2 regions of the Vibrio sp. SNU_ST1 genome follow, and region 1 is predicted to be linked to the other one. Evidence: predicted binding sites of a transcription regulator. Region 1 holds the regulator's gene; the other holds the start of a gene.
What was found. The regulator MetJ, encoded in region 1, represses methionine synthesis genes. The targets are predictions, from matches to a motif close to TTAGACNTNTANANGTCTAA.
Positions count from the first base shown of each region.

Region 2: the regulator MetJ is predicted to act here: its motif matches at 5,460-5,479, upstream of metK (methionine adenosyltransferase).

Region 1 covers NZ_CP130748.1:2,953,708-2,968,784, forward strand. The annotation lists gene argB (acetylglutamate kinase) at 1-606, opposite strand, end outside; gene argC (N-acetyl-gamma-glutamyl-phosphate reductase) at 619-1,623, opposite strand; gene argE (acetylornithine deacetylase) at 1,777-2,913, shown strand; gene ppc (phosphoenolpyruvate carboxylase) at 3,165-5,801, shown strand; gene Q5H80_RS13155 (PadR family transcriptional regulator) at 6,173-6,712, shown strand; gene metF (methylenetetrahydrofolate reductase) at 6,859-7,758, opposite strand; gene Q5H80_RS13165 (bifunctional aspartate kinase/homoserine dehydrogenase II) at 8,057-10,468, opposite strand; gene Q5H80_RS13170 (O-succinylhomoserine (thiol)-lyase) at 10,471-11,652, opposite strand; gene metJ (met regulon transcriptional regulator MetJ) at 11,861-12,181, shown strand; gene Q5H80_RS13180 (malic enzyme-like NAD(P)-binding protein) at 12,405-13,712, opposite strand; gene rpmE (50S ribosomal protein L31) at 14,044-14,262, opposite strand; gene priA (primosomal protein N') at 14,593-15,077, shown strand, end outside.
Region 2 covers NZ_CP130748.1:2,744,317-2,759,393, reverse strand. The annotation lists gene Q5H80_RS12065 (cobalt-precorrin-5B (C(1))-methyltransferase) at 1-472, opposite strand, end outside; cobalamin riboswitch at 579-707, opposite strand; gene Q5H80_RS12060 (phosphoglycerate mutase family protein) at 718-1,182, opposite strand; gene Q5H80_RS12055 (iron ABC transporter permease) at 1,172-2,197, opposite strand; gene Q5H80_RS12050 (ABC transporter substrate-binding protein) at 2,184-3,134, opposite strand; gene Q5H80_RS12045 (ABC transporter ATP-binding protein) at 3,131-3,889, opposite strand; gene metK (methionine adenosyltransferase) at 4,197-5,348, opposite strand; gene tkt (transketolase) at 5,725-7,719, shown strand; gene Q5H80_RS12030 (hypothetical protein) at 7,798-8,034, opposite strand; gene Q5H80_RS12025 (response regulator) at 8,371-9,075, shown strand; gene Q5H80_RS12020 (ATP-binding protein) at 9,138-10,505, shown strand; gene Q5H80_RS12015 (ABC transporter substrate-binding protein) at 10,502-11,743, shown strand; gene Q5H80_RS12010 (PTS transporter subunit EIIC) at 11,931-13,454, shown strand; gene epd (erythrose-4-phosphate dehydrogenase) at 13,661-14,710, shown strand; gene Q5H80_RS12000 (phosphoglycerate kinase) at 14,877-15,077, shown strand, end outside.

The sequences.
Region 1 (15,077 bases):
TTGTTGATTAAGGCTTGGAATCAGGTGACCTTTGCCATCCAACACACCACTTACATCAGAAAGCAGTACTAGTTCAGCATCAAGCGCGCCTGCAACGGCAACCGCAGCTTGGTCGGCATTCACATTCATCAGTTGGCCTTGCTCAGTCAGACCAATTGAGCTAATGATTGGCAGTGCGCCCTCATTAAGAATCGCTTGCAGGACGGTTGAGTCGCCCGGCTCCGCTTTACCTACCGCGCCCAGTTCAGGGTTCAGTTCGCTCACTTTGCATAGACCACCATCTGCAAGGCTCAAGCCAACGGCATTGATACCGTCTTTAATTGCCTGACCTTGAAGTAGTTTGTTGGCCGTGCCCGCTAGCGCGCCAGCGATAACAGGGATCTGATCATAAGGAGTAACACGTAGCCCCTCTTTCTTAACGGTTTCGAGGTTCAACTTATTCATCAAATCATCAACAAGGTAACCACCGCCGTGAACAATCACGATTGGTCGCTGTGCTTGTTGTTGGTAAGCAGAGATAGCACCAAATAACTTACTAAGTGTTTCACCACAAGATAGCGCCGCGCCACCTAACTTTATGATTAATGGTTGATTATTAAGGCTCATATCTAGATTCCTTTACACTAACGCAGTTAATGGCGCAAAACCATAACGTAAATTTAAACACTGCACCGCTTGGCTAGATGCACCCTTTAATAAGTTATCAATCGCTGAAACAACGATGATGTGCTGACCTTGTACCTTCCAGCCTAAATCGCAGAAAGGCGTCTGTTCTACATCTTGAATTCTTGGCAATGTCTCTTCGAGTAATCTCACGGCAGGCTTACCTTGATAAGCTTGCTCGAAGGCATCTTGTATCTGTTGTTCTGTCACGCCGTCAGCCAATTTCATGGTGATGGTCGCCAAAATACCGCGCTTAAAGTTGCCGAGGTGCGGAGTGAAAATTACATCACATCCTAAATGCGCCGCCATTTCAGGTTGATGACGATGATTGAAGACGCCATAAGCTTGCAGACTCACTTCACAGAAGCTATTAACCATGGTCGCCTTGCGACCGGCGCCAGTCACACCGCTGGTCGCGTTAATCACCGGCCATTGGCTCTCGTCCAGCAACTTTGCTTCAACCAAAGGTTTAATCGCCAATTGTGATGCTGTTGGGTAACAGCCCGCGACAGCGACTAGTTGAGCTTCTTTTATTTCTTGTTCATTCCACTCAGCTAAGCCGTAAGCCGCTTTGTCTAGCCATTGTTCGTGTTGATGTTCAAAACCGTAAAACTCTTGATAGAAGTTTTCACCTTTAACTCTGAATGCACCCGATAGGTCGAAAACTTGGCAATCGTTCTCTAGAAAAATTGGCGCTAGGTCGTGACTGACTTCGTGTGCCGTTGCTAGAAAAATCACATCAGACTGTTTAGCCACTTCTTCCGGATTTGTTAAAGGTTGTACTGGCATATCAATCAGGCCAGCTAACTTACCGTGCAGTGCAGCGATAGGTTTGCCCGCATCTACACTATTGGCTGAGACATATAAACCTGATAGCGTGAGCTCAGGGTGTCTGTTTATCATTAGAGCCAGTTCTGCTCCTGTATAGCCGCTTGCACCAATGATCGTGGTTTTCAACATCTCAATACATCCATTCTTGAGGTAAGTTACATTTCAAATTTGACTATTCATACTTAATTTTTAGCTATATTTGATTTCTTATGCATTAAATATGATTTAATATGTGTTTTACCGACTTATGGTTTTCCTGTCAATAGTAGAAGTGAAGATATTATGCAATTACCGAGTTTCCTTGAGGTCTATAAAGGCCTAATTTCCACCGACTCCATTAGCTCAACAGATCCAAGCTGGGATCATGGCAACGAGAAAGTGATCGAAAAAATGGCTCAATGGTTTAAAGACGTCGGCTTTAGCGTTGAAGTCGTGGAAGTCGAACCCGGCAAGCATAATATGGTCGCAAAGATGGGTTCTGGCGAAGGGGGCTTATTGCTTGCAGGACACAGCGATACCGTGCCATTCGATGAAGGACGTTGGAACTTCGACCCTCACGCATTGACAGAACACAACAACCGCTTCTACGGATTAGGCACCGCCGATATGAAAGGCTTTTTTGCCTTCGTTTATGAAGCTGCTAAGAAAATGGATTGGAGCAAGCAAACCAAGCCGCTTTATGTTTTAGCAACGTGTGACGAAGAAACCACCATGCTAGGTGCACGTCATTTCACTGAAAATGCGCCGTTTAAACCGGACTACTGCATCATTGGCGAACCCACTAGCCTAGTGCCAATTCGCGGGCACAAAGGCCATGTCGCTAATGCTGTGCGAGTAACGGGTAAGTCAGGTCACTCTTCTGATCCGGCGTTAGGCGTCAACGCCATCGAGATCATGCATGAAGTGCTGTTTGCTTTAATGCAGCTGCGTGACAAGTTAGTCAAGGAGTACCACCACCCGGGTTTCGCCATTCCAAGCCCTACTCTAAACCTTGGTCATATTCACGGTGGCGACAGCGCTAACCGTATCTGTGGCTGTTGTGAACTACACTACGATGTTCGTCCTTTACCGGGCATCAGCTTAGACGGTTTAGATAACATGCTGCGAAGCGCGCTCAAAGAAGTAGAAGCAAAATGGCCGGGCAGAATTGAGATTACTCCCCTGCATGAGCCAATCCCAGGCTATGAGTGTCAGCACGACCATCCATTTATTGGTGGAATGGAATCAGTTTGTGAAATTGAATCGCAAACCGTGAACTACTGTACTGAAGCACCTTTTCTTCAAGAGTTATGTCCAACCTTAGTGTTAGGTCCAGGCTCAATTGACCAAGCTCACCAACCGGATGAGTTCTTAAGCTTCGATTTTATTGACCCAACAATTGATGTTCTGAGTAAATCTATCCGTAAATATTGTTTCTAGTTATTACTTCCCTTCCAATATTTTCGTATACAAGCCACCCAAAAAGGTGGCTTTTATTCTGTTATCCCTGACACAGCCTGATCTTGTAATTAAATTTCACTTTTTCTCTAAGTTTTGAAAAATTTACTTCTCCCGCATTTTTAAACCTAATAATTGCAAACTTAGAATGCTTTATTTGACTAGATACAGCACTTTTCGCTAGATTGTGTACTTAACAAGGAACAATGGATGTAATTTTTTTACGAGGCAGGATGACAATGAACGAGAAATACGCCGCTCTCAAGAGTAACGTAAGCATGCTAGGACGCTTGCTAGGTAACACAATCCAAGATGCACATGGTGACGTTATCTTAGAGAAAGTGGAGACTATCCGTAAACTTTCCAAATCCGCCCGCGCAGGCAACAAAGCTGACCGTGACAGCCTAGTTGAAGAAATCAAAAACCTGCCGAACGAACAACTCACTCCTGTTGCTCGTGCATTTAACCAATTTCTCAACCTCACCAACATGGCAGAGCAATACCACACCATCTCTCGCCACTGTGAGGAGCATGTTTGTGAACCAGATGTGCTGCAATCTCTATTTTCTAAACTCAATCAAAATGACATCAGCAAGCTAGACGCGGCTCAAGCCGTTCGCGACCTGAACATTGAACTCGTTTTGACCGCTCACCCAACAGAAATCACTCGTCGCACCATGATCAACAAGCTGGTTAAGATCAACGAGTGTCTGTCTAAATTAGAATTAAGCGACCTATCACACAAAGAACGCGTGAAAACAGAACGTCGCCTAGAGCAGCTTATCGCGCAAGGTTGGCACTCTGATGTGATTCGTCAGCAACGCCCGACACCACTTGATGAAGCTAAGTGGGGCTTTGCGGTTGTAGAAAACTCTCTATGGGAAGCCGTGCCTGATTTCCTACGTGATATGGATGGCCGGCTAAAAGGTTACCTTGGTGAAGGCCTACCAATTGATGCACGTCCAGTTCACTTCTCATCTTGGATGGGGGGTGACCGCGATGGTAACCCATTCGTAACGCACACCATCACCAAAGAAGTACTGCGTCTGTCTCGCTGGAAAGCCGCTGATCTGTACCTAGGTGACGTGAACGAGCTGATTACCGAACTGTCGATGACCAAGTGTAATGATGCCGTTCGTGAGCTAGCAGGTGATGAGCATGAAGCTTACCGTGCAATCCTAAAGAGCCTACGCACTCTACTGAACAACACATTAGAAGTGCTTGACGCAAAACTGCACGACGCTGAAGTACCGAAGAAAGAAACACTACAGAACATCGACCAACTTTGGACACCACTTTACGCGTGTTACCAATCGCTGCACGAATGTGGTATGGGCGTAATCGCGGATGGTTCTCTGCTTGATACCCTACGTCGCCTAAAAGCATTCGGTGTGCATTTAGTTCGTCTCGATGTTCGTCAAGAAAGCACACGTCACTCAGACGTCCTATCTGAACTGACTCGCTACCTAGGCATTGGCGATTACGACCAGTGGAGCGAGCAAGACAAGATTGCTTTCTTAACCAATGAGTTAAGCTCAAAACGTCCACTGCTACCGCGCGACTGGGAGCCATCTGCACAAGTCAAAGAGGTTTTAGACACCTGTAAGGTGGTTGCTGCTCAACCTCGCGAAGCCTTTGGTGCTTACGTAATTTCTATGGCTCGTACAGCATCGGATGTGCTAGCTGTTCACTTGCTTTTGCAAGAATGTGGTTGCCCGTACCGCATGGACGTATGTCCATTGTTCGAAACGCTGGACGACTTGAACAACTCAGAAGCAGTAATGAAACAGCTAATGAGCATCGATTTGTACCGTGGCTTTATCCAGAACCACCAAATGGTGATGATCGGATATTCTGACTCAGCAAAAGATGCTGGCGTAATGTCTGCAGGTTGGGCGCAATACGACGCAATGGACAAGCTAGTTAAGGTTTGTGAAGAAGAAGGCATTGAACTGACTCTATTCCACGGTCGTGGCGGTACGGTTGGTCGTGGTGGTGCGCCAGCGCACGCTGCCCTACTTTCTCAACCACCTAAGAGCTTGAAAGGCGGCTTACGTGTAACTGAACAAGGCGAAATGATCCGCTTTAAACTTGGCTTGCCAGATGTTGCGGTTAATAGCTTCAACCTATACGCAAGTGCGATTTTAGAAGCGAACCTTCTGCCACCACCAGAGCCAAAACAAGAATGGCGCGACTTAATGGAAGTGCTGTCTGAAGTATCTTGCGAAGCTTACCGCAACGTAGTTCGTGGTGAAGAGAAGTTTGTTCCTTACTTCCGCCAAGCCACGCCAGAGCTAGAGTTAGGCAAGTTACCTCTTGGTTCTCGTCCTGCGAAACGTAACCCGAACGGCGGCGTAGAAAGCCTACGTGCGATCCCATGGATCTTCTCATGGAGCCAAAACCGTTTGGTACTTCCTGCATGGTTAGGCGCTGGTGAAGCGATTCAATACTCTGTCGATCAAGGCCATCAAGCGCTACTTGAAGAGATGTGTCGTGAATGGCCATTCTTCTCGACTCGTCTAGGTATGTTGGAAATGGTGTACTCGAAGTGCAACATGGAAATCGCTAAGTACTACGACCAGCGCCTTGTTGACGAAGAGCTATTACCTCTGGGTGAGTTACTCCGTGAACAGCTGCAAAAAGACATCAAAGCGGTGTTGAATGTAGAAAATAACGAGAACTTGATGCAAAGCGACCCTTGGGGACTTGAGTCAATTCGTCTACGTAACATCTATGTTGAGCCACTAAACATGCTTCAAGCGGAACTGCTTTACCGTACTCGTAAGTGTGAAACACCACCAGCAGAGCTAGAAGAAGCGCTAATGGTGACGATTGCAGGCATTGCAGCAGGTATGCGAAATACGGGTTAATTAGTGATTCCCACTATAACCTAATCAGCATTTACATCCACAAAAAGAACAAAAGGTCGCCACGGGCGGCCTTTTTGTTTTGCCAAATGACCACTGGTGAGTATTTTGTCATTTTTTTGGGTTATTTTGTCCATGTATTCTACTTTATGCTTATTATTTAGATATACTACTGCTCCGCTGCAGAAACACTCCAAAATAATAATCTGCGGCACTCGACCAATAAACTGGTCAACCTAGGTGATAAACGGCTTTGTAAGGTGACATAACCAACGATTGAGTTGGTGCTACTTGAACATAACCAATATAACGTGCCATAGAAGCACACTTGTTGTTCAAGTATTTGTTTACTGTTTACCATTTGGATTTCAGACATGTCATTACCACACGTAATTTTAACCGTTTTAAGTACACGCGATGCTACTGGTTACGATATCACAAAAGAATTCTCCGCAAGCATTGGTTACTTCTGGAAAGCTAGCCACCAACAAGTTTACCGCGAGCTCAATAAAATGGCTCAGAACGACCAGGTAACTTGCGTACTTGAGCCTCAAGAAGGCAAACCTGATCGTAAAGTTTACTCTATCACCGATGCTGGCCGTGGCGCGCTAGGTGAATGGTTTGAACAACCAACTGCACACCCAACCGTTCGTGACGAGTTCTCAGCTAAGTTAATCGCTTGTGCTGTACAACCTTCTGACGCGTACCGTGTACAACTTGCTGAACTAGTAGAAGAGTCTCGCAAACTGGTTTCTCACTACAAAGAAATCGAAGCGGCTTACTACGCAACACCATCTACACTAGACAAGCAAGCACGCCTAGAGCGTCTAACGCTTCGTCGTAACCTACTGATCCGTGAAGCATGGATTGTATGGGCTGACGAAGTACTGCTTGAACTTGGCGCTCTTGCTTAAGCTAGAAGCTAGAAGCTAGAAGCTAGAAGCTAGAAGCTAGAAGCTAGAAAAGCAAAAGGCTTGAACTCTTAGAGTTCAAGCCTTTTTTGTATCTATAGGATTTGAAATGTTACTGCCAGAAGCTTTTATAAGCGCTTGGGCTTTACTTATAGCGCAGCAACCTGTGGGCGAACACCTAGCGTATGGCAAAGTGCATAAGTCATTTCTGCACGGTTTAGCGTGTAGAAGTGGAAATCTTTCACACCTTCACGGCTTAGCGTACGAACCATATCGATCGCTTGGCTAGCACCGACTAACTGACGAGTTGTTGGATCATCATCCAAGCCTTCGAACTGCTTCGCCATCCAACCCGGTACTTTTACGTTATTCATCGCAGCAAAACGAGACGCTTGCTTGAAGTTAGAAACTGGCAAGATACCCGGTACAATCTCTACGTCAACGCCGGCCGCCACACAACGGTCACGAAAACGTAAGTAGCTTTCTACATCGAAGAAGAACTGAGTGATTGCACGGTTTGCACCCGCATCCACTTTACGTTTTAGGTTAATAAGATCAGATTGAGCGCTTTTTGCTTCAGGGTGAACCTCAGGGAATGCCGCTACTGATATATCAAAGTCGTGACGAGATTTAAGCAGCTCGACTAAATCAGACGCATACATATCTGGCGCACCACCGCCTGCTGGAATGTCACCACGCAACGCAACAATACTTTCAATGCCATTTGCCCAGTAGTCGTCGGCAATTTGAATCAGCTCTTCGCGGCTAGCATCAATACACGTTAAGTGTGGTGCAGCAACTAAGCCTGTTTGGTTCTTAATTTCTTTAATGATTGAGTGGGTACGATCACGCTCACCCGAGTTTGCACCATAGGTTACTGATACAAATTTAGGTTGAAGTGTTTTAAGACGGTGAACAGAATTCCACAAGGTCTCTTCCATCTTCTCACTGCTTGGTGGGAAAAATTCAAATGACACATTGATGTTGTCAGAAAGCTCTGCAATATTCTGATTTAAAGCGTCGATATGACTTGCGTGTGTGTATCCCATCTTACTCTCCCTGTGGCAAAAGCAACCACTAAATAATCTCAAATCCCTAGCGACGTTTAGACGTCTATATGTCTCCAGAATGAATTGAATACGATTTAATGTCAACAGATCCATTATGAATTTTTTTCAAGTAGGTCGTGAGCAAAGCTCAAGTCGATAAGTGGGTCGCAAAGCAGAAATAATGTAGAAAAAAGGCTGATAAACACATCGTGCTTTCAGCCTTATTTATCTTAGTGAATAGTATGCTATTTACGCATTTAAACAATCAATCTGAGTATTAAGCCAACCGCTCTGAGTATTAAAACAGGCTAGACATTCTATTTAAGTCAGATTGAATTGCGCCAGCTGTAACTTCACGTCCCGCACCTGGGCCACGAATAACTAATGGATTATCTTTATACCATTTGCTCTCAATCGCAAAGATGTTGTCGCAAGGCAGCAAGTTCGCTAGGGCATGCTCTTTAGATAGCGCTTCAACGCCTACCGTTGCCTTACCATTCTTCTCTAAACGCGCAACGTAACGAAGAACCTTCTGTTGAGACTGCGCTTTCTCTAAACGCTCGGCCAACTCTTCACTCAGTACAGAAGCTTTATCAAAGAAGTCATCCACTGACAGGTCTTGTAATTCTTCAGGTACCAATGATTCTACTTTGACATTTTCAGGCTCAATATCTAAACCCGATTCACGCGCCAAAATCACTAGCTTACGCATCACGTCTGAGCCATCGAGGTCAGCACGAGGATCCGGTTCCGTCAGGCCTTGTTGCCAGGCTAAATCGACCAGCTCGCTGAATGGTACCGTGCCATCAAACTGTTGGAATAACCAAGATAGAGTGCCCGAGAAGATACCTGACAGTGCAATGATATCATCGCCGCTTTCACGCAGGTCACGTACCGTGTGGTTAATCGGTAAGCCAGCACCCACTGTCGCATTGTACAGCCAGTGACGGCTGATCTTAGCGAAAGCATCTTGTACCTGATGGTAATACTCGCTTGATGCAGAGCCTGCCACCTTGTTAGCTGAGATCAGGTGGATACCTTGTTGTGCAATTTGCAGGTAGTTTGCTGCAAGCACAGGGCTTGCGGTGACATCGAGTACTACAGCTTCATCGTAACCCTGAATAGAACCCAAACGCTCTAACCAGTCGTTACCATTGTTGGCAATGGCTTCATCGTCAAAGCGCTTGCTCACAGAAGTCGCATCAATGCCTTGCTCGTCGAACCAATAGGTTTGGCTATCAACCACTGCAACCAATTCAAAGTTCATTCCACGGCGCTTTTCAAGTTCAGCCTTTTGTTCAGCAAACAAGCTTAACCAGCTTGAACCAATGTTGCCCTTACCACACAAAGCAATCGCAACACGCTTCTGCGCTTGGAACAGTTGAGAGTGAATGCCTTTCACTAGACTTGATGTTTCACTCTTACGAATCACAGCCACCAAGCTTAAGCCTGAGTTTGCTTCTGAGATAAACTCAACCGGTGAGCTCTTGAGTTGTTGGTAGAACCCATAACAATGGTTCGGGTTCTTAGTCACACCAGCACCCACCGCCGCAATCAGAGAGAAGCCTTCTTTAAGCTTAATTTCCGCTTCAATCGCGTGGTCTTGTAGATATTCCAACGCACCACCAGCGATCTCTTCGGTGTAGGCAAGGCGCAAGCAGTGTTGATCCGGTTCAAGCTCATAAGCAAGCGGCTCTAATTGAGCTCGCTTAAGACCTTCAAGGACTTCACTTTCTAAGCGGTCAAAATCATGGCCATGACCAAAGGTCAGCTGAACGATCAGAACTTCATCCAGAGAGGTAATAATTTTTGCACCGCGACCCGATGCCAGTACACGCTCTATCTGTGTAGAACCCGCCTCTGGCTGGTAGCTACAGCGCAAGCTTAAGTCCATAGCACTTTGCGCGACAGGCTGTAGCGTTCGACTATGGAGCACTGGAGCCGCCAGACGAGCTAACTCACTCGCTTCATCAAGACGAAGCAATTGCAATAAACACGCATCCGAAACTAAACGAGGATCAGCACTGTATACACCCGCTACATCACTCCAGATTGTCACGCGTTCCACTTCAGCCAAAGCACCAATCACAGTGGCTGAATAATCCGAGCCGTTACGACCAAGCAGTACGGTTTCACCTTCGCAGTTCTGAGCCATAAAGCCAGTAATCACCACGCGACAATGAGTATGTTGCGCTAGGGCTTCTTTAATCAGAGGATAAGATCGCGCACGGTCGACTTCAGGTTGCGCCCCCGCTTCTGCACGCAAAAAGGCACGTGCGTCTTGAGCAACGGCTTGTAGGTCATGCTGACACAACAAAGCGGCCAACAAACGTGAAGACCAAACCTCACCGTGTCCTAGCACCTGTGCTTTTTGCGCTTCGCTTAGAGGAGCCGTTAGCTCACCCAAAGCAGTGAATTCTTGTTGAATGGTAGCCGTCAGCTGAGCCGCAGACTCACCTTCAAGCAGCGCTTCAATCAGCTCAAGTTGGAACTGACGAAGGGTTTGTAGGCATTCATGAGCGATACGACCATCTTTGTCGAGCGCTTCAACAAACTCAATCAAGCGGTTAGTTGTTTTACCTGCAGCCGATACCACGACCAAGTCAGTAGCTGATGAGTATTCTCTAAGAATGTTGACCACTCGTTGGTAACATTCAGGATTCGCTAAACTGCTGCCACCAAATTTATGTAGCTGGCGAAAGGTTGTCATTATTAAGCCTCCCCTTCTGCGATAAAGCCTTGTGTTTTTTCAAACGCTTGCTTGAGATCGTCGATTAGGTCTTCTGCATCTTCAAGGCCAACAGAAAGGCGCAGTAATTGTTGAGAAACCCCCGCTTCTGCCAATGCTTCTTCGCCCATCGCACGGTGAGTCATCGACGCAGGGTGACAAATCAAACTTTCCACACCACCCAGTGATTCAGCCAAAGAGAATAGTTCTAACTTATCGACAAAATATTTAAGTGCTTCAAAAGAGCCCGAAAATTCAAAGCTCAGCATGGAACCAAAGCCCAACTGCTGTTTCTTCGCGATCTCGTGACCCGGATGTTCAGGAAGGCTTGGGTGGTAAATCGTACCCACCAGATCTTGTTGTTGCAGAGCCGTCAGAATTTCACATGAACTCTCTTCGTGAACACGCATACGCGCACCTAACGTACGAATACCACGTAGCGTCATGTAGCTATCAAACGGTGTGCCGGTTGCACCAATACAGTTGCCCCACCATGCTAGCCCTTCAGCGTGCTCTTCTGTCTTAGTAACTACAACGCCACCAATGACATCTGAGTGTCCGTTGATGTATTTAGTGGTTGAGTGGATAACAAAATCCGCACCCAGCTCTAAAGGCTTTTGAAACACAGGCGTCAAAAACGTGTTGTCGACAGCAACCAGAGCACCTACTTCTTTCGCTTTACGGCAAGTTTCTGCAATATCAACCACACGAACCAATGGATTCGATGGCGTTTCGATTAAGATCAACTTTGGCTTAAACGCGATCGCCGCATCCAGCGCAGCTTGATCCGATTGATCAACGAACAGAACTTTGAAGTCACCTTTTAGTGAGCGTGTGTTAAACAGACGGTAAGTGCCGCCGTAGCAGTCGTGTGGTGCAATGATAAGATCATCGCCACCTAAGAAAGCGGATACCCATAAGTTAAGTGCCGACGTACCGCAGTTAGTCACAACCGCGCCTTTGCCTGATTCAAGCTCAAACAGTGCCGTTTCTAATAGACCGCGATTTGGGTTACCAGAGCGGGTATAATCATACTTTGGCACTTCACCAAAAGCGGGAAACCCGTAGTTAGTCGAAAGATAAATAGGTGGGACAACGGCATGGTGTTGCGTGTCTGACTCGATACCAGTACGTACTGCGATGGTTGCTGGCTTCCGGCTGCTCATAGGTGCTTCCTTACAAGTTTTGCGTCTGAGAGTCACAGCTGCTTGTCGGCATTTTACGGCTGTGTTAGATATATGTTACTCACTTTACTTTCATAAACGTGAGACGTCAACACTTCTGGACGTCTATATGTCTTTGCTTATGGCAGTAAATCCCGCTAAAATCAGCACTATTAATTTATTCTAACAACTAAAGTGATGAAGGTACGCAATGGCCGACTGGAATGGTGAATACATAAGCCCATATGCTGAGCATGGAAAGAAAAGCGAACAAGTAAAGAAAATTACAGTTTCTATCCCTCTAAAAGTGTTAAAGGTTCTTACTGACGAGCGCACTCGCCGCCAGATCAATAACCTACGCCATGCAACAAACAGTGAGCTACTGTGCGAAGCCTTTCTACATGCGTACACAGGCCAACCACTGCCAACGGATGAAGACCTTCGTAAAGATCGTCCAGACGACATCCCGACTGAAGTCAAAAAACTGATGACAGAGATGGGCATCGAGTTCGAAGCGTTTGACGAAGAATAAAAACAACTCAGTCACCGCCTTCATTATTGATTCGCTATAGCTGAACCCTATTTATCACATCACCCACTACGTTATCTGTAGCTGCGCTGTGAATGATAGACATAAAAAAACCGACTCCTATGAGTCGGTTTTTTATTATTCTTTTTCGCTCAATAGAGCAACAGCTACTAAGCTACTAAGCTACTAAGCTACTAAGCTACTAAGCTACTAAGCTACTAAGGCATTAAGCCATATAGTTAGCAGGCATCTCAATACGAGCAACGCCAGACTCAACAGCCGCTTCAGCAACTGCTTTTGCTACTCGAGGAAGCAGACGCGGGTCCATTGGCTTAGGAATGATGTAACCCTTACCGAACTCCAGTGCAGTCTCGCCCGCAGCTGCCAGTACTTCAGCTGGAACTTCTTCTTTCGCTAGTTCACGAATCGCTTTAACCGCCGCTAGCTTCATTTCGTCATTGATTTCGCTCGCACGCACGTCTAGCGCACCACGGAAAATGAATGGGAAACAAAGTACGTTGTTTACTTGGTTAGGGTAATCACTACGGCCTGTACCCATGATTAAGTCAGAACGAACTTCGTGTGCAAGCTCAGGCTTGATCTCTGGATCTGGATTTGAACATGCAAACACAACAGGCTTATCAGCCATCAGCGTAAGTGCCTTAGCTGGTAGCAGATTAGGACCCGATACACCCAAGAACAGGTCAGCGCCTTCGATAACATCTTCAAGCGTGCGCTTGTCGGTGTTATTTGCGAACAGCTCTTTGTATTCATTCAAGTCATCACGACGAGTGTGGATCACACCTTTACGGTCAAGCATGTAGATCTTCTCACGCTGAGCGCCACACTTAATCAATAGCTCCATACAAGCAACCGCTGCTGCGCCAGCACCTAAACAAACGATCTTACACTCTTCCAGTTTCTTACCTTGAAGCTCGATCGCGTTAAGCATACCCGCAGCCGTTACAATCGCAGTACCGTGTTGATCATCATGGAAAACAGGTACATCACAACGCTCAATCAGGCGACGTTCAATCTCAAAACAGTCTGGTGCTTTGATGTCTTCTAGGTTAATACCACCAAATGTATCTGCGATATTCGCAACCGTATCAACGAACTCATCAATTGTGCGGTGTTTTACTTCAATATCGATAGAATCTAAACCAGCAAAACGCTTAAACAGTAGCGCTTTACCTTCCATAACAGGTTTAGAAGCAATAGGGCCAAGGTTACCTAGGCCAAGAATCGCTGTACCGTTAGAGATAACAGCAACCATGTTGCCTTTACCTGTGTACTTATAAACGTTATCGACATTCTGTGCGATCTCGCGAACAGGCTCAGCTACGCCAGGGCTGTATGCCAGTGCTAGGTCTTCTGCAGAGTTTGCAGGCTTCGTCAGTTCTACGGCAATTTTGCCTGGAATTGGGAACTCATGATAATCAAGAGCTTGCTGACGGAATTGTTCTTGAGGCGATAAAGATTGTTCAGATGATAACGCTTGAGAGGATTGATCTTGGCGGCTGTCTTCAGACATAGGTGTAGGTTCCTAGGATATTATTATTTGGGGGATCTTGTTCATGTTAATGGATGTACTTCAAAGTTCCTAGGTGGTTGAAGCATCTGTATCATTAAAAAACGAGATTTCACTACTAATAAGACCAGTGGGCAGTTGAAATTACTGTCGCCTGCTCAACTTTAGAGCGAATTTCGAGGAAGGAGTGTTGGGGTAAGCGATGAAATAAAATTTACGCCAGTAACCTACCACTTTAAATGACCTAATAATGAAATACGATTCAGTATTTTTTCAAATTTCTGGCAACAAAAAAGGACACCGAAGTGTCCTTTTTATGTCTAAATAGCGAGAATTACTTCTTGCTAGAAAGAGCACCGAAACGCTTGTTGAAGCGATCAACACGGCCGCCTGTATCTACGATACGTTGCTTACCAGTGTAGAACGGGTGACATTTGTCACATACGTCTAGGTGGATTGATTCTTTTGCTAGCGTTGAGTTGAACTCAAATGTGTTGCCGCAAGAACAAGTTGCAGAAACTGCTTTGTATTCTGGGTGGATACCAACTTTCATGGGAAAACCTCAATTAGGCCGTGTCGCCATCCGATTCTAAGCCGGACACCACACGTAGTTAAAAAATAAATAAAGACACCGCTGTATCACTAAACCGCGATAAAGCCATACCTTTAAGGCGCAGTATAGTAATGAATCTGTGAGGTAGGATCAACTGATTTGATACATTTTTCACCAACACTGTCCTTAAACCTTCTATTAAGCGTTATTTTCTGGCTCCAGTAGCATTCAAGCCTCAAGTAAGCTCTGTCATCTAAACTGCTCCTCGAATTTAACGCCCTTATCCATTAGACTGTTCGCTCTCGTCAACTCAGATAAAGCCGTCCCTTTATGCGTCCAATGATTGCCCGTGTGGCACTGCCTGTTCCACTCGACAAGCAGTTCGATTACAAGATTCCTAGCCACCTATTTCCGATTATTGGCGGTCGAGTCTCTGTGCCTTTTGGACGACAAACCTTAACAGGCATTGTTACGGCTCTGGTTAACGAATCTGAATTCGAGTTAGACAAACTCAAGCCGATTAAAGCCTTACTAGACAACCAACCCGTTTGGCCGGAATCGGTCTACTCACTTTTGGTATGGTGCAGCCAGTTCTATCAGTATCCACTTGGTGAAACCTTGGCCAACGCACTACCAAGCGCCTTACGAAAAGGCAAAGCTGCAGACTTCGCGACGCTTGTTGAATGGCAACTGACCCCATCAGGTAGAGATCAACTGATGCAGGGCTTTGGCCGTGCCGTCAAACAAGCCAAAGTAATGCACATGCTTGAGCACGGCCCAGTTCCCCATCAAGAATTCATCGATGAAGAGGTGGG
Region 2 (15,077 bases), 210 kb from region 1:
TTTCCAGTGATATACCGACGTGTTTTTTCTGTTGACTGGTAGCTTGGTTCCATTCCAAAGTCACCATATCGAGAATGTTTTTTCGAGGAACAGGATTAATCGCCGCCTGACCGACGGGAAGTTCTAATCCGGGGAGAGTCACACGAGCTACGCCAACCCCGCCATCGATGTGAAAACCGGGATCTGAATGCCAGCGGGCAATACTCTGAATATGGGCTTCGTGGGTACAATCAGGATCGTCCCCTGCATCTTTAACGATGCTGGCGGTCACCGCATCGTTGGATGTTTGGATAAACGCGACCTTAAACGTAGCGGGCTCACCATTAGGTAAAGTGATGGAAATGTAGTCGGGCTTTTGTCCGGTCAACAGTGTTTGAACTGCCGCCCTGCTAGCTGCAGCCGCGCATGCTCCTGTGGTAAACCCACTGCGGAGATCGGACTTATTTTTTGATCGTTTAACTTTTGTGACCACAGTATTCTTCATCTACGTTTGAGGTATTGACGAATACAGAGCGTTCCCTTGCTAGACAAGGTATGGATTGGTGTTGAGTTTTCCCGCTCGATATTCATGTGTGCCCAGGTATTCTGACTTACGATGTTGAAAATATTCACTGCGTTTCGCCTTCCCAAATTTATGATTCAGTGGCCTATGAAACGCTCATCGCTTACAGCTGCGGGTACAGTTCAGGAGTTACACCTGATTCCCTGATGTTGACGTTATATTTCGATATCTATTCTGAGGATTTCTCCGTTGTTTGGTGTTTCAATTATTTGCTTTGGTGTCCCTAAACTGGCTAATGTTTTTATCCAATCGCCGTGTCCGAGGAGCAACACTGTTTTTTCATTGTTTTGATGACGAGATATTCGTTTTAGCCACTGAATCGCCATTGCTTTACGCTGTTCTTCAGAGTTGAATTCATTGAGTTCCACCTGTGAAATAACGGGTACGTTGAGGTAACGAGCTATAGTTTTAGCACTGGAAATGGCACGTCCTAATTGACTGGTGTAAATAGCATGGATAGTCAACGGTCTTTGAGTCGAAAGATAACGACCTACTTTATGCATCTGTCGTTTGCCTTCCATTGTCAGAGGGCTATCCAGTTGATTCTGTGCTTTGCCAATTCGATTCCATTCTGTTTCGCCATGACGAATCGCAATGATGGTTAAGCATTTAGTATTCATTACGCTTCTCCATCAAAATAGAAACAATGAATAGTGCGCCAAATGCAGTGGTGACGACACCAAGCGGAAGTTCCTGAGGGGCAACTAAGGTTCTCGCCAAAATATCACTTAATAGCATAAGCAAAGCCCCAATCAGCCCTGAAGAGATGAGTAACTTTTTGTGTAATGGGCCGATGATTTTCTTCGCGATATGAGGAACCATCAAGCCAATAAATCCGACAACTCCAATGATAGAAACAAAACATGCAGTAGCAAAAGCGCAGACAATAAAGACACCGCTTTGCAGGCGTTTTGTGTCTACGCCCATTGTTTGTGCTACGTCGTCTCCCGCAAGTAAACAATCTAACTGGCGATGTTTTAATATACTTAGGGCTATCAAGGCGATAAGTCCAGCAAGCACAATTAGCACATTGTCCCAGCGTGCGTTTCCTAGGCCTCCCAGCGACCAAAATAGAATTGAGTGGGCAGCTCGTTGATCACCATGGAAGACCAAGAAGTTAGTCAAGGCTGTAAATAAGAATGAAATAGCCAACCCGGCTAAAACAATTTGAGAAGACGCTTGCCCATCTACTTTTCTGACTAGAAATAGCACTGCCGAAGCCGAGATTATTCCGCCGATAAAAGCGGCGAGTGGAAGCGTCCAAATACCGATAGCGCTGCCGATTACTGTAATCACAAAGACAGCCCCAGTCGCAGCACCGGATGACAGCCCAAAAATGAAGGGGTCGGCAAGATCGTTTTTTGTGACGGTTTGCAATAACGCCCCAACAATACCTAGGCCAGCACCGCAAATAATGGCGATGAATGTTCTTGGCAGGCGTAAGTGTAGTACGACTTGATCTATCGGAGAGTCGATCTGTTGATTCATAGCCGCTGAAAAAATCGTAGCGACTTGTGCAAAAGATAGCTGAACGCTGCCTAAACTCAGAGAAAACATCGCTAAGAGGGCAAAAACAGAGCTGAATACGCAGGTGTTCAGTACGGTTCGGTTTAGGTTAGTACTAAGACTTGTCATGGATTTCTTGGATACGCTGTGCCAATTTTTCAATTGCAGCTATGTTTGCTGGCCCGGGAGTGATTTCCTCATAACGCAGAGGAAGGTATTGGGTGGTCTTTACCGCTGTTGTTAGTTTCATTGCTGGGTGTTGTTCTAAAAAGGCTTGCATGCCTTTAGCACCTGTACCATTTTGATAATCGAGAAGAATAATGACATCGGGGTTATGCATCGCAACCGACTCCCATGATGTGGTCCCCCAACTGATATCAAGTTCTTTCATGACATTGTTGCCACCTGCCGCTTCTATCATGGCACTCACGGTTGCGTATTTCCCTGCTGTAAATGGTTTCTCTTCCCCAGAATCATATAGAAAGACTTTAAGCGGAGTTTGATTCTCAGTTTGCTGTTGAATCAATACTAATTGCTCTTTCCAAGTGGAGATAAGTGTTTGAGCCCTGTCTTGCTGACCGAATAAAGTCGCAAGGCGTGTCACGTCATCGAACATTTGTTCCATGTTAGCTGGCTGCTTATCTTTACGGATGTGGCTGCAACTCTCATTAAGAATCAGAGTATTAATACCAAACTCTTTCAGAGAATCAGGCGTGACAGAGCCGCCCAAGCGCATACCGTAATTCCATCCAGCAAAGAAAACATCAGGGTTGGCATTAACTAATACCTCCAAAGAAGGGTATTTAGGTGCGAGCTCCGGAATGCTGCCTTGGAGGCGATTAAATTCAGGGGTCGTTTTGTAGTATCCGCTAATACCGGTCACTCCGATCATATTGCCTTCAAGCCCGAGAGAAAATGCCATCTCAGACATATTGATATCGTGAGTGATTAAGGTTTTAGGCGCTTTATCTAAGGTGAGTGTAGAGTCGCAGTTTTTTACCGTAATTTGGGCTTGTGCGGACATGGAAAGCAATAAAGTGAATGCTGATGCTGATAGTTTTTTCATGAAATTTCCTGTCCTTGGTCTAGTTCAATATCGAAAAATTTGCTTGTTTTCTGTGTTCGCTCATTGGTTGAGCTGATTAAATCGACTTCAAAAATCGGCTGAAGCTGTTTGTGGGTCAGTAGCTCTTCTACTTTCCCTTTGGTTACCACCTTACCGTGCTCTAAAATCACAATGTGCGTCGCGAACTTGGCCGCAAGGGAAATATCATGCAGTGAGCAAATCAGTGTTTTATCTTGATCTTTCAATAGTGATAAAACTTCCCCTTGAGCGCATGGGTCTAGGTGATTTAGAGGCTCATCCAATACCAGAAATTCTGCGTTCTGACATAAAGTTCGAGCAATATGCGCTCTCTGCTTCTGGCCTCCTGAAAGTTGTCCAATTCTTCGTTCGAGGAAAGCATTGATCTTTAGTGCTTCAGTTATATGATCAAGTGAAAAGCTAGAACTGGCTTGATGGGAAGCGGTAAGTTGAATGTACTCTCTTAGTGCTAAACGGCCATCCACTTGACTGTGTTGTGGAAGGTAACTGATTTGTTTTGCTCTTTGCTGGCAAGTTAACTTACGTAGCGGCAATTGGTTTATGACGACTTCGCCTTTGAAGGGAAGCAAATTAACAAGTGCCTTTAATAACGTGGTTTTTCCTGAACCATTACGCCCAATGACAACCCAGCGCTCACCTTGACTAATTTTTAGATCGAGTGGGTGTAGTCGTTGAGTGTTTTGTTGTTGAACAGAAAGGTTGTGGCAATAGAGCATGAGTTACTGAGAATGGTTTGTTTTTAACAAGTGCTATTACATTAAAATTTAAACGTTTGCGTAACATTGATCTCAGCACGTAAAATTCCCACTATTATCAAAATAATCTATAAGTTAACGCTTGCTTTACGTGAGAGGGCTAGGATTAGTGGAAGAATAGGAAGAATAGGAAGAATAGGAAGAATAGGAAGAATAGGAAGAATAGGAAGAATAGGAAGAATAGGAAGAATAGGAAGAATAGAAAGCAAAAAGCCTCTGAGAACAGAGGCTTTAAAATTACGTTTCAGCTAAGCATGTTGCGTAATGCTTACAGGCCCGCGAAGTCCGCAAGGATTGCTGCTTTGTCCGTTGCTTCCCAAGGGAATTCTTCACGACCGAAGTGGCCGTATGCTGCAGTCTTCTTGTAGATAGGTTGAAGAAGGTTCAACATCTCTTGAAGGCCGTATGGACGTAAATCGAAGTTTTGACGAACTGCTTCAATGATGATTTCGTGAGCTACTTTCTCAGTACCAAACGTTTCAACCATGATAGATGTTGGATCGGCAACACCGATAGCGTAAGACAGCTGAATCTCACAACGATCAGCCATGCCAGCTGCAACGATGTTTTTCGCTACGTAACGAGCTGCGTAAGCTGCAGAACGGTCAACTTTCGATGGATCTTTACCAGAAAATGCACCGCCACCGTGACGAGCGGCACCGCCGTACGTATCAACAATGATCTTACGACCTGTTAGACCACAGTCACCCATTGGACCACCGATTACAAAGCGGCCTGTTGGGTTAATGAAGAAGTTCGTGTCTTTGTTGATCCACTCAGCAGGAAGTACTGGCTTGATGATCTCTTCCATTACCGCTTCACGTAGGTCAGGTGTTGTTACTGAATCACAGTGTTGAGTCGAAAGAACAACAGCGTCGATACCAACGATTTTACCTTGGTCGTATTGGAACGTTACTTGAGATTTCGCATCTGGGCGAAGGAAGTTAAGCTTGCCGCTCTTACGTACTTCAGCTTGCTTTTTAACAAGAAGGTGAGAGTAAGTAATTGGAGCTGGCATTAGGATTGGCGTTTCGTTAGTCGCGTAACCAAACATGATACCTTGGTCGCCTGCGCCTTGATCTTTAGGATCGGCTTTATCAACACCTTGGTTGATGTCTGGAGACTGCTTACCAATGGTGTTTAGTACTGCACAAGAGTCAGCATCAAAGCCCATGTCAGAATGCACGTAACCAATTTCACGTACTGTTTCACGAGTGATTTCCTCGATATCAACCCATGCAGACGTGGTTACTTCACCACCAACCATTACCATGCCGGTTTTTACGTAAGTCTCACAAGCAACACGTGCTTTTGGATCTTGTTCAATGATGGCATCAAGAACAGCATCAGAGATTTGGTCTGCAATTTTATCTGGATGGCCTTCTGAAACAGATTCAGAAGTGAATAGGTGCTTAGCCATGAGAGCTCCACTTTTAGTTTAGTTTTTAGTTGCAAATAGTTAAATGCAAATAATTTATGCCGTCGCAATCGAGGAAGCGCCGCCATTCAATACAGTATATTTCGTAGGTGTTTCTACATCTAGACGGCTATTTTAAATTTCAGCGGTCGAATTACAAGCTCTTTTTTATGATATGTCATAACTAAACGTTTGCGCGTTGGTCGTGGAAAGGCATGTTAAGTGATGTAAATGATCGAAAATTGCGGAAAATGACAGTTAAAGTGCCAGTAAAACGTTTGCAGTCGCTATAGTCGTTTGAGAGAATACCCGCGCTAATAAAAATGAAAACTTTAGCATCTATCTCTTTTTTAAATCGCTTATGTATCCAGGAGCAGACATGCCTTCTCGTAAAGATCTAGCCAATGCAATCCGCGCACTTAGCATGGACGGTGTTCAACAAGCAAATTCAGGCCACCCAGGCGCACCTATGGGTATGGCTGACATAGCTGAAGTTCTTTGGCGTGGCCACTTGAACCACAACCCAGCAAATCCAGAGTGGGCTGACCGCGACCGTTTTATTCTGTCTAACGGTCATGGTTCTATGCTGATTTACTCTCTGCTTCACTTAGCAGGTTACGAGCTTTCAATTGAAGACCTAAAAAACTTCCGTCAACTGCACTCTAAGACTCCAGGTCACCCAGAGTACGGTTACGCTCCTGGTATCGAGACAACGACTGGCCCTCTAGGTCAAGGCATCACGAATGCTGTTGGCATGGCAATGGCTGAAAAAGCGCTTGCTGCACAGTTCAACAAAGAAGGCCACGACATCGTAGACCACTACACTTATGCATTCATGGGTGACGGTTGTCTGATGGAAGGTATTTCTCACGAAGCATGTTCGCTAGCGGGTACGCTAGGTCTTGGCAAGCTGGTTGCTTTCTGGGATGACAATGGCATCTCTATCGATGGTGAAGTTGAAGGTTGGTTCTCTGACGATACACCTAAGCGTTTTGAAGCATACGGTTGGCACGTAATCCCAGCGGTTGATGGTCACAATGCTGACGCTATTAACGCAGCTATCGAAGCGGCTAAAGCGGATCCTCGTCCAACGCTTATCTGTACTAAGACTATTATCGGTTTTGGTTCTCCAAACAAAGCGGGTACGCACGACTGTCACGGTGCTCCACTAGGCGCTGATGAAATCACAGCAACTAAAGCGGCACTGGGTTGGGAACACGGTCCTTTCGAAATTCCAGCTGATATCTCAGCTGAGTGGGATGCGAAAGAAGCTGGCGCAGCGAAAGAAGCAGCGTGGAATGCTAAGTTTGACGCATACGCAGCGGCTCACCCAGAGCTAGCAGCAGAATTCAAACGTCGTACTAACGGCGAGCTTCCAGCTGAATGGGAAGAGAAAGCAAACGCAATCATTGCTGATCTTCAAGCTAACCCAGCAAACATCGCATCACGTAAAGCATCTCAAAACGCACTAGAAGCGTTCGGTGCTATGCTACCTGAATTCATGGGCGGCTCTGCTGACCTTGCGCCTTCTAACCTGACTATGTGGTCTGGTTCTAAGTCTCTTGAAGCAAACGACTTCTCTGGTAACTACATCCACTACGGTGTACGTGAATTCGGTATGACGGCTATCATGAACGGTATCGCTCTGCACGGTGGTTTCGTACCATACGGCGCAACATTCCTAATGTTCATGGAATACGCACGTAACGCAATGCGTATGGCTGCTCTGATGAAAGTTCAGAACATTCAAGTTTACACGCATGACTCTATCGGTCTTGGCGAAGATGGTCCTACTCACCAACCGGTTGAGCAGATCGCTTCTCTACGTTTGACTCCAAACATGAGCACATGGCGCCCATGTGACCAAGTTGAGTCTGCTGTTGCTTGGAAACTAGCAATCGAACGCAAAGATGGCCCTTCTGCACTTATCTTCTCTCGTCAAAACCTTGCACAGCAAGACCGTGACGCTGAGCAAGTAGCTAACATCGCCAAGGGTGGTTACATCCTGAAAGATTGTGCTGGTAAGCCAGAGCTAATCATCATCGCTACAGGTTCTGAAGTTGAGCTAGCGGTTAGCGCTGCTGCTGAACTTACAGCTGAAGGTAAAGCGGTACGCGTAGTATCTATGCTTGCAACTGACGCGTTCGATAAGCAAGACGCGCAGTACCGTGAGTCTGTACTGCCATCTGACGTTACAGCTCGTATCGCTGTAGAAGCTGGCATCGCTGACTTCTGGTACAAGTATGTTGGTTTCGGTGGCAAGATCATCGGTATGACAACGTTCGGCGAATCTGCACCAGCAGGCGAGCTATTCAAGATGTTCGGTTTCACTACTGAAAATGTAGTAAACACAGCTAAAGAGCTTCTAGCTTAATAAATAGCCGTATATGAACATAAAAACCGAGCCAATGGCTCGGTTTTTTTATGCGTTCAAATTGAAGAAACGTAATGATTACTCAAATTTATTGCCCCAGTTATCTTTCTCTTTATGACCACATACTTTACACGTGACATATCTGTCCATGTCATAGTATTCGCCGCCATTAATAAAAGTATGAATCATTAATTTGATCCTACCTAAAAGAGAAGTATCCGTATCGTAGCTGCTGGTCTTTCTTACAAGCACTTCACGATGAGGTGTTTTTTGTTCGCATTGTTTACAAAAGTGAGCTGCTGGGTATCCAGACATAGTCATTTCCTTTGGTTGATAAAACGAGGTTAGAAACAGCCAATAGAAAATGACACTCTCATAGATACTATGAACAGTATGAATGTATTAATCAAATTCATAAGGTAGGGTTTGTACCCATTTCACTCAGTTTGGCACTCTAATATATTGTTTTTATTAAACTATAAGGAGGTGCACATAAAGGTGAAGGCCTAAATTATCGGATGATAAGGGCAACCTATTTGTAACGGACAGCTTACATTGTGGAGTTTGAACGCATTTCATCACTCATGTTCTTGAAATGAATGAGGAAGTGAGCGAATGTATCCATAATCATTTAGTGGCATAGGTTAGGTCATGGCTAATAAGATTGTTTTGATTGTGGATGATAATCAGGAAATTCTCGATGCTTTAAGCGAATATCTAGAACGCTCAAGCTTCACTGTGATTACTGCACTTGAAGGTAACGCGATGTGGAAACAGCTAGAAACTGTCACCCCAGACCTCATTATTTTAGACATCATGCTACCAGGAGATGATGGTTTAACTTTGTGCCAAAAGTTACGCTTACGATCTCAAGTCCCTATCATTATGCTAACCGCAGTAACTGATGATGCAGATCGTATTGCGGGGTTAGAAATTGGCGCTGATGATTACATAACCAAGTCGTTTAACCCTCGTGAACTATTAGCAAGAATCAAAGCTCTACTCAGGCGTTCAACATTCAGTCACAGCACAAATGAACGTAAGTTAAAATTTATGGATTGGACGTTCGATACCCTAAAACGACAATTGAAACATGAAGATGGTGAGGCTGTCTCTCTTTCTAGCGCCGATTATAACTTGCTTACCCTTATGCTTGACTCTCCTAATCAATTATTAAGTCGTAATGACATTGCACAAGCACTCTGGGGGAGGGATGCCGAGCCACTAGAGAGAGGGATTGATGTACAAATTAGCCGGTTGAGAAGGCAATTGAGGGACGATGACCGAAATACGATTATGACGGTAAGGCATCGTGGCTACATGCTTGTGATTGACTCTCATGGACTTCAATGTTGAAAAAAAACTTCTTTCAGTCAATGATCGTACGTATTACGTTGTCTACGTTCTTGGTTATTGTCATGGCTGAAGTTCTGGCAGGTGCAGCTTGGTTTTCCACTACCTCGGTATCTAAACGAGAATCGGCGAGCCATGCTATGTTTGCGATAGCCTCTGCAGCTTCGGACACTATAAATTACTTTTCAGGGCTTCCAGTCAATTATCGTCATTTGGTTCTCGATCAATTACGAAATATTGGGGGAACACGATTCTTTATTTCCATGAATAATCATAGGCTTCCTGTTCCTTCGCTTAGTCATCACTCTTTAGTGCCTCAAATGCAGGTGCAAGCATCAGATCTTTTAGAACAACAACTTAAAACGTCACACTCAGTACACGTCACTTTGACCAAGCGAGACGATCTTCTATTGTTCAACTCAGGTATCAAGCTGAATGAGCTGCCTGCATTGTGGAAAGATTACAGCTTAGTGTTAGGTAAACTCGATCTCCCAATAGCCGTTATTCAAGTTCAACTAGAAAATAATGAGTGGCTCTATTTAGCGACCGTTATTCCGCTGTCTTTCGATAGCTTGACCGATAATTTTATAGATAGTCGCCAGATCACCTTTCTTTTAATTGTCACTTTTATGCTCATGGGGGTCTCATACGTTGTGCTACAAAAAGAAATTCGTCCTTTTCGATCTCTTGCTCGTTCCGCAACGCTTATGGGGTCGGAAATGCAGATTGAAGAAATCAAAGAAGAAGGAAGTTCAGAAACCAGAGCTGCGATCCATGCTTTCAACAAAATGAATCGTCGTATTAAAGCGAACTTACGTGACCGAAATATGTTCTTTAATGCTATTTCACATGACATAAAAACACCTCTAGCCTGCTTAAAACTTCGTACAGAAATGCTCAGCGACAATACGACAAGGCTTAAATTTGAAAAGCTGTTGAATGAAGTCGAGATGATGTTAAACGGAGCGTTACAGTGCATGCGAGATAATGATATTCATGAAGAATTTGAGTGGATAGACATGAATGATATTTTTGAACAATGTGCGGCTATTCATAACAAAAACAACTTATGCGTGAACCTTGTCGATATGCCCGATGTTAAATTCTATGGTAAACCATTAGCAATTAAGCGTTGTCTTTTTAACCTAGTGGATAATGGCATTAAATATGGGAATGTCGTGAATATCAGCATGTTTGTTAACTCTGATTCTATTCATATTGTACTGCGCGATTCAGGTGCAGGGATTGACGAAAGCATACTAGAAAAAGTATTTGAGCCTTATTTTAGAGGTAGCGATTCAAGCGTGGATGGATCCGGTTTAGGCTTAGCTATTTCTCGAAGTATCGCAAGAAGCCATGGAGGGGATATTAAATTATCGAATGCACCAGAAGGAGGACTAGAAGTCGATATTATTTTGGTAAGCAGCTTATGAAAATGTGGGTATTCTTGGTTGCTCTTTTTGTTACACAGCCTGCATTATCTACCCCCTCTATAGAGATGTTGCATTGGTGGACGGCAGAAGGTGAAGACTCAGCACTGTCGGTGATCGAAGACAGGTTTCGTCTGCTGCCTTTTACATTAAAAAGTGATCCAATTGCAGGAGGAGGAGGTGGGCCTGCTAAATCTATCCTTCAAGCGAGAGCGATTGCTGGCTATTCACCAGACATAGCGCAGATGGAAGGACCTGCTATTCAGTCTTGGGCAGCACTCGGGTTCTTAATGGACATGAATGAAGTCGCTAAATTGAATCTGTGGGATCAATCGCTGTACCCTGATATTCAAGCCATTCACAAATATAATGGGAACTATGTTGCCATTCCTCTTAATATTCATCGACTAAACTGGATGTGGATAAACACAGAGGTATTAGCTGAACACCAGTTGTCTCCCCCTAATGATTGGGATTCACTATTGCTAGCATTGAATGTACTAAAAAACAAAGGTATTACACCACTGGCTTTGGGGGAAGACCCTTGGCAAGTTGTTCAAATTTTTGAAAACATTGCATTCGGAGTGGGGGGGGCTCACTATTATCGCCAGGCTTTTGTTGATTTAGACTCCGCAGCTTTGAACAGCCCCGAAACACTAGAAGCACTAGATCGCTTTCGATCTCTTGCTAATATTGTTGGAAATGATTTATCAAAAATAAGTTGGGATCAAGGAACAAAAGCACTGCTCAAGGGGGAATACGCATTTCAATTTACAGGAGATTGGGCTTTAGGAGCAATGCTAAGCTCTGGCTCTAGCATTCCTGACTACATTCAATGCAGCCCATTTCCTTCTACGGAAAATGGTTTTATCTACAATGTAGATAGCCTAGCCTTTTTTTCCACTCGTTCAAATGAAGAACAGAATATAACCTCAATTATGGCCGCGCTATCTGCCCCTGAGTTTCTTTTAGAGTTCAGTGAAAAAAAGGGCTCAATACCAGCACAAGCTAATATTCCAATTGATGACTTATCGCGGTGCCAACAGAAATCTTATGATGACTATATACGAGCGAGTCGGGATGGTTCGGCAATGCCAAGCTTGACCGATTCAATGGCTGTTAATCCCGTCATTCAGAATGCAGTTTCGAATGAACTTTATCGTTATTTTATTGATTCATCGATAACGTCTAAAACGCTTATCGGTCACCTTAATGCTATTAATAATGAAATGTTTCGATAGTTGATAGCCTACCTACATTGATATGTCATGAACGAATAGGCATTACTCTTAACCACATTTCTCTGCCATTGGTTAGGGCGAACCTAATGTAAAAAACGAGTTACAAACTGCTTGCTATTTGTAACCTTGAGATTCAATTAGCTTGATAAAGTTCGTTGGTATTCTAACGATATTAAAGGACTTTATTATGCTAGATAGTTTTAAAAGCGGCTTATCTAAGCTTTCCTTAATTGGTAAAGCATTGATGTTGCCCATATCTATATTACCCGCTGCGGGGTTATTACTTGCCTTCGGTGCTAAGCTCGACATTCCCCTAATGATGCGTGCTGGTGGCGTTATATTTGATAACTTAGCCTTACTGTTTGCGGTAGGAGCCGCGGTTGGTTTGACTAAGGAGTCAGGGATTGCCGCTTTAGCCGCGATTGTCGCCATGGTCGTGATGAATGCGACAATGGGGGTGGCGCTCGGCATTACACCTGAGATGGCGATGGGAGGTGGCCGTTATGCAATGGTGATGGGTATTCCTTCATTGCAAACAGGTGTCTTTGGCGGACTCATTGCAGGTATCCTCGCAGCCGTTATGTATCAACGTTTTTATGATACTAAGCTGCCTGATTTCCTTGGTTTCTTTGCCGGTAAACGCTTTGTACCGATTGTGACTGCGTTTTCTGCATTCCTAATTGGTTTAGTTTTACCCCATATTTGGTCATATATTCAATCAGGTATTGATGCGCTATCGCATATGGCGAATGGCGGAAACATGTACGTATCAACTTTCATCTACGGATTTATGGAGCGCGCTTTAATTCCAGTTGGTCTCCATCATATTTTTTATAGCCCTTATTGGTTTTCTTTCGGTGAGTACACAACTGCCGCGGGTACCATTGTAAATGGCGATCATACCATTTGGTTTAAAATGCTTGAAGATGGAGTAAAAACGTTCTCAACCAGTGAATACCAAGAAGCAGGAAAATTCCTATCGGGTAATTTTGCTATCTACATGTTTGCTTTCCCTGCTGCATGTTTAGCTATGTATCATGAAGCGAATGATAAAAATAAAAAAATTGCAGCAGGTATTTTAGGCTCTGCTGCTCTTACTTCTTTTGTTACAGGTATAACAGAACCCGTTGAATTTGCGTTTATCTTTGTCGCACCTTTACTTTATGTTTTTTCTGCAATCATGGCAGGGGTGTCTTACGCGGTGAGTTATGCGTTGGATGTTCATATTGGTAAAACCTTCTCAGCCGGCATTATTGATTTCGTGTCTTTTGGTGTTCTTCCCGCGATGGATGGGTTCAAAACTAACTGGATCAATGTGATTCTTTGGGGGCTAACCATGGCCGCTATTTATTACACGGTTTTCCGTTTTGCTATTCGAAAGTTCAATTTGAAAACAGTAGGACGTGAGGATACTCAAAGTAAGGCGATCACTTTGGACAATGAAGATTTAGCTAGTGAAATCACAATCTTGATTGGTGGTGCCGCTAACATTACTTCGATAGGAGCATGTATTACGAGATTGCGTTTACAGATTAAAGATCAGGCTCTTGTGAATGAACAAGGAATCAAAGACCTAGGTGCTATGGGGGTCATAAAAGTAGGTTCAAGTGGCCTGCAAATTATTTTGGGCTCAAGAGCTCAATTTGTGGCTGATCTTATGAGTGAAAGAACTGGTGAGTCACCAAGTGCACTATCAACTAACCCAAGTTAAAAGTACGGGCGACTTCCGATAAAGCTGATGACAACAAGCTTGTTGTCTCTTATACATAAATAGTAACGCTATCAACGTTATGGTTGGTGGCGTCTATTTATATTTAAAGTTTTGAAGTTATGACTGCTTTAGTATTCAACTAATGCGCTTTGAGTAGGATTCAGTTATCATCTGTTGCACGAAATTTTGGTTAGATGTACGGAACTATGCTAAAAGTCGCGATAAATGGATTTGGACGAATAGGGCGCAATGTATTGCGCGCTATCTATGAAAGTGGCAAAAGCCAACAAATCAAAGTAGTAGCGGTCAATGAGCTTGCTCAGCCTGATGCTATGGCTCACCTATTGCAGTATGACACCAGTCACGGCCGCTTCGGCAAGAAAATATCTAATGATCAAGAGCACATCTATGTTCATCATGGCATTGGTGCTGAAGATAAAGGCGAGTTTGATACCATTCGTATCTTACATCTGGCTGATATTGAACTGTTGCCTTGGCGTGATCTTGAAGTCGATATTGTTCTCGATTGTACCGGTGTTTACGGTTGCCGAGATGATGGCCTAGCGCACATCGCTGCTGGAGCTAAAAAGGTACTGTTTTCACACCCTGGTGCTAACGACCTTGATAACACCATTATCTATGGTGTGAATCACGATACCATCCAAGCTGACCACCGAATCGTTTCCAATGGTTCATGCACCACTAACTGTATTGTCCCTATCATTAAAGTACTTGATGATGCCTTTGGTATTGAGTCAGGTACCATTACGACTATTCACTCTTCAATGAATGATCAGCAAGTTATTGATGCATACCATAGCGACTTGCGTCGTACTCGAGCGGCAAGCCAATCTATCATTCCTGTCGACACCAAATTGCATAAAGGTATTGAAAGAATCTTCCCGAAATTTTCTAACAAGTTCGAAGCGATATCTGTGCGTGTGCCGACGGTAAACGTCACTGCGATGGATTTAAGTGTCACAATTAATACAAATGTGAAAGTTAATGACGTAAATCAAACCATTGTTAATGCTTCCCAGTGTACATTACACAATATAGTTGACTATACTGAAGCGCCGCTCGTTTCCATCGACTTTAATCACGATCCCCATAGCGCAATCGTTGATGGTTCACAAACTCGAGTGAGCAATGGCACCTTAGTGAAAATGCTGGTGTGGTGTGACAATGAATGGGGCTTTGCGAACCGAATGCTGGATACGGTTCTTGCAATGCAAGCTTCAGAAGGCAAGAAGTAAGACCTAGAAGCAAATGTGTGGATTATTTATTTTTTAGCTTGAAATAAATACTAAGTGTCCACATATTATTAGCAGTTAAAGCATTACCAGTTGAATAATTTATAGGCTTAGCAGGGTTGCTGAGTTTCCAAAACTTTATTTTTATTTAAATTTGAGAGGACAAATCATGTCTGTGATCAAGATGACTGACCTGGAACTTGCAGGTAAACGCGTATTCATCCGTGCTGACCTAAACGTACCAGTAAAAGACGGTAAAGTAACTTCAGATGCTCGTATCCTTGCATCTCTACCAACTATCAAACTTTGCCTAGAAGCTGGCGCAAAAGTTATGGTTACTTCTCACCTTGGTCGTCCTACTGAAGGCGAG